2 regions of the Paenibacillus xylanexedens genome follow, and region 1 is predicted to be linked to the other one. Evidence: riboswitches for the same ligand, from Rfam matches in the RefSeq annotation. Region 1 holds a riboswitch; the other holds the start of a gene.
The links. A riboswitch is a leader RNA that binds a small molecule or an ion and turns the genes downstream of it on or off. The one in region 1 is predicted to bind glycine.

Region 1 (2,400 bases):
GCTGTCCTCTGCTTTTACATTGGTTTCAAGGTCAGGCAATTCCACAAACACAATGTCACCCAGCTGATGCTGCGCGAACTCGGTAATGCCAATACGTACAGTATCCTCCCCTACGGTTTGCACCCATTCGTGCTCTTCACTGTACAGGAAATCACTTTTCAATTCGCTCATCGATATCCGCCTCGCTTTTCATTAATGAGTACATGCGTTCTTTGACCTTAACCTTTTTCCCAGAACATAGCGTATGATATTTATGAATCAAATGTCAAGATACCTCACAATTTATTTGCTGAACACCTCTAAATCCTGTAACCGGATTACACTCTTTCTTCATATACTGGTGAATATTAGAATAGTAAGCGCAGTCTTTTTAAATATACGAACAATAACATTAAAAACAAATTAAATATTCGGTTTTTAATCATTATATATGATATCGTTCTTGACATCGGTAGTGGATTCACGTTTTAATGAGAGGAGTAAATGTGTTTATTGGACTATGTTATACCCGCGGATGAATGTAAAGGGAGAGATTACCCGTGACACCCGATTCGGGATGTACATGAGGTAACGCCGAAGGAGTAAACCACCGATAAGCGGGGGTGAATCTCTCAGGCAAAAGGACTTTTACGGGACGCAACTCTGGAGAGCATCTATTCGCCCTGAGCGGGCGTTATGATCACCCAAGGGGAAACCTGCTGCACAAGGCAGCGGGGTAACTCTCAGGTACAAGGGACAGAGCCTTAGAATACAGCGTGCTACTTGGCATGCCGATTCTTTGGCCTGTCCTTTTCCTTTTTCCCAAAAAACGAAAAACAGGATTCAGATCAGCGCTGCCATAGCTGCCTTACCATACTTATCTACTAAAAATCTCTGCTGAAAAATTTAAAAATACCCTGGTTCATTGATCCACGATTGTATATCCGGCCGGTTGACGGCCCATGACGAGGTGATTTGATGTCCGATTTGCTTAGAACACCACTCTTCCCACTGTATCAGCAATACGAAGGCGTACGGTGCATTGATTTTGGAGGCTGGGAGCTTCCGGTGCAATTTAGCGGAATCCAGAAAGAACATGAAGCGGTGCGTGAGCGTGCTGGACTGTTTGATGTATCCCATATGGGCGAATTCACAGTACAGGGTGAGCAGGCTGAAGTTTTTTTGCAACAAATGATGACTAATGATGTGACAACGCTGGTTCCCGGTCAAGCTCAGTACACCCTGATGTGTTATCCTGATGGCGGTGTGGTGGATGATCTGCTCGTGTATAAGCTGGAAGATCAGCATTATATGCTTGTGGTTAACGCCTCCAACATCGACAAGGATTGGGCGTGGCTGCAAGAGCACTTGATCCCCGGCGTAAGCATGACCAACGATTCTGAGCAGACGGCGCTACTCGCCTTGCAAGGTCCACTGGCTGTAGACATTATCGGGAAAGTTACAGATACGGATGTAAGCTCGATTGAACCGTTTCGTTTTGTGCAGGATGCTGAAGTATGTGGAGTAAAATTACTGTTGTCCCGTACCGGTTATACCGGTGAAGATGGCTTTGAGCTATATGTTCCTGCAGATCAGGCCGCTGTGGTCTGGAATGGGTTAATGCAAGCCGGTGAAGGTCACGGACTTGTACCGACAGGCCTCGGTGCTCGGGATACACTGCGCTTTGAAGCAAAGCTCCCTCTGTATGGACAGGAATTGTCGGCAACTATCTCTCCACTCGAAGCTGGCGTAGGTATGTTTGTGAAGCTGAATGCCGGACCTTTTATCGGACACGAAGCCTTGTTACAGCAAAAAACTGACGGGCCCGCCCGCAAACTGGTCGGCATCGAAGTGTTGGAGCGCGGTATTCCCCGCCCCCACTATCCGATTTACGCCGAAGGCGTACAGATTGGTGAAGTGACAACAGGAACGCAATCACCTACATTGAAACGTAATCTGGGGCTTGCCCTCATCGACAGCAAATACGCTGCGCTGGGAACCCCGCTTGAGATTGAGATCCGCGGCAAGAAATTAAAAGCCGAGGTCGTGAAGACCCCTTTTCATAAACGGACACGTACGTCGAAGACACCTACTCAAGGAGCTGATCAAGCATGAGCAAGCACCGTTATATTCCCATGACTGAGCAAGATCAGAGCGCCATGCTCGCAACCATCGGTGTGGATACGCTGGAGGAACTGTTTCAGGACATTCCGCAGGAGATTCGTTATCAGGGCGAGCTGCCCGTATCCTCCAAACTTGATGAATATGCACTGACACGTCATATGTCCAAACAAGCCGGCGCCAACGCCAATTTCGAAACACACGCCAGCTTCCTCGGCGCAGGTATATACGATCATCATGTTCCTTCAGTCATCAATCATGTCATTTCCCGTTCCGAGTTCTACACTGCCTACACACCTT
Region 2 (2,400 bases), 2.2 Mb from region 1:
GCGACAGGCGTGACGGGAACAGCTGGGACGGCTGGTGTAACCGGAGCAACGGGAGTGACCGGAACCACAGGGGCTACAGGAGCGACCGGATCGACAGCAGCTTCTGCTCCTGCGGATTCTTCTCTGTTTGCTGACAGTCAGACAACGGCATTGCCTCTTCCGTTGACCGGTGAAACGATCATTCAGACCCTCAATGTACCCTTGGTGGCAGGTCAACGCGTGAAAATCGATAATAGTACACAAGTAGCAGTAGTTGTAGGGTCTAACTGGAGTATTGCGTATAACATTAACCTGAGGCGTAACGGAGTTCTAATTAATCAATTGCAACTCTCAAGGACCGGGAATGCTGCGGGAACGTTGAGGTTTCTTTCTTCTAACACTTACGTGGATACTTCTCCTGCGACAACGACTAACGCATATACGATAAGTATTGAATTTACGACAACTAGCAACGTCACGAGTGCCTCAGCGGAAGTGAGAAATGTGAATGCTATTCGCTTCAGTTAAAATAGACATCGGACTTATGGTAATTACACGTTACTTTTGTTGACATATATGATATTGTACATTACTCTATGGGTATACACGATCAAAAATTTAGAAATGTACCATTCCGATTAAGAATCAAATTAAGATAATACAGCGGATGATAACGAGCGGGAGAGACCTGGGTTAGCCAAGCAAAATGGCTAGTGTTCAGGCACCGAAGGAGCAAGCTGCTGCGCACCCGGCGCAGTGGTTAATCTCTCAGGTAAATGTACCATCGTTGGACGCAACTCTGGAGAGTGCGCGAACTGCGCCACCCAAGGGGTATATGATCAGTCAGACCGGTGATCTTGTCTGTAATCGCAGGCAATGCGCCTTGTCGTGAGACACTGCTGATCGTGAAACTCTCAGGTATCGAGGACAGAGAGAGGGCCTGAGGCCTTCTTCTGTCCTTTTTTGATGTCATCATTCAGTAAATAAGGAACAATATGGCTCAGATTCTGGATGGAAATGACGAATACAATTGGAGGGTTATAAGGTGCGATTTAAAGATGTGTTTTCAATTATTGGTCCGTCGATGACGGGGCCTTCAAGTTCACATACAGCTGGAGCGGCAAGGTTAGGGAGAATTGCTCGACAGTGGCTAGGATGTACGCCAGATCGTGCCCGGCTGACCCTGTACGGTTCATTTGCAGATACGTATCAGGGGCACGGAACAGATCTGGCACTGATCGGCGGTCTGCTGGATTATGTCACAGACGATCCGCGTATCCCGGATGCAGAGCAATACGCAGAGGAAGCGGGCATGGAGGTTGAGTTTTATACAAGTGGCCTGCCTGCTCCTCATCCGAATACGGTCAAAATTGAGTTGTGGCATGGAGAACGTGCCTGCTCCTTAATCGGTGCATCCATTGGTGGTGGAAGTGTATCGGTGCATTCGATGAATGATTTTCGTGTTCAGATTAGTGGTGAGTTCCCGACACTCGTTCTTCGACATGCAGACAAAGCAGGGGTGCTTGCGTCGGTAACGTCCACGATCAGTTCATCCGGGGTTAACATCGGGTATATGCAGGTGGATCGGAAAGCCCGTGATGGCGAAGCACTGACTGCGATGGAGATGGACGGTGTGCCTAATCCTGATATGCTCAAGCGTCTAAGGGAGCTGGACCATGTGTTAGACATTCGTGTCATAGATTTGAAGAGAGGAGTTGATTCGGATGCGGTTTAAACATTTGCATGAACTGAATACGATCTGTACAGCAGAATCCAAAACCATTGCTCAGCTGATGATCGAGGAGCAAGTTCAGGAGACCAATACACCGGAAGCGGATGTTGTGAAACAGATGTCTGAATATTACCAGGTGATGAAGGAAGCGGTACGCAAAGGGTTAACGGAAGATACGACATCACGCAGTGGATTAACAGGTGGAGACGGCAAAAAAATGGCCGAGTACATTCGCAAAGGTGAGACTTGTTCAGGAGATGCTTCCGCACTTGCCATGGCGTATGCCCTGTGTGTATCTGAAGTGAATGCCTCCATGGGTCGGATCGTGGCAACACCAACAGCCGGTTCCTGCGGCATTATCCCGGGTGTGTTTATCAGTTCACAGGAGCGGTTTGGCTGGACGGACGAACATTTGGTGAACGGGTTGTTCTGTGCAGGAGCGATTGGTTATGTTATCGCGAACAATTCATTTATCTCCGGTGCGGAAGGTGGCTGTCAGGCGGAAGTGGGTTCCGCGATCGGCATGGCTGCGGGTGCCATGGTTGAACTGCGTGGAGGTACACCGGAACAGGTCGTTCATGCCGTTGGTTTGGCGTTAAAAAATACACTGGGCCTAATCTGCGATCCGGTCGCAGGCCTCGTTGAAATTCCGTGCATCGTCCGTAATGGACTGGGTGCAGTTACGGCGC

Region 2: another riboswitch for glycine. It lies ahead of sdaAB (L-serine ammonia-lyase, iron-sulfur-dependent subunit beta); the one in region 1 lies ahead of gcvT (glycine cleavage system aminomethyltransferase GcvT).

Annotation. Positions count from the first base shown of each region.
Region 1 covers NZ_CP018620.1:6,154,490-6,156,889, forward strand. Annotated here, with positions in the region: gene gcvH (glycine cleavage system protein GcvH) at 1-171, opposite strand, end outside; glycine riboswitch at 515-637, shown strand; glycine riboswitch at 641-741, shown strand; gene gcvT (glycine cleavage system aminomethyltransferase GcvT) at 958-2,094, shown strand; gene gcvPA (aminomethyl-transferring glycine dehydrogenase subunit GcvPA) at 2,091-2,400, shown strand, end outside.
Region 2 covers NZ_CP018620.1:1,318,494-1,320,893, forward strand. Annotated here, with positions in the region: gene BS614_RS05995 (hypothetical protein) at 1-507, shown strand, start outside; glycine riboswitch at 648-772, shown strand; glycine riboswitch at 777-912, shown strand; gene sdaAB (L-serine ammonia-lyase, iron-sulfur-dependent subunit beta) at 1,025-1,714, shown strand; gene sdaAA (L-serine ammonia-lyase, iron-sulfur-dependent, subunit alpha) at 1,704-2,400, shown strand, end outside.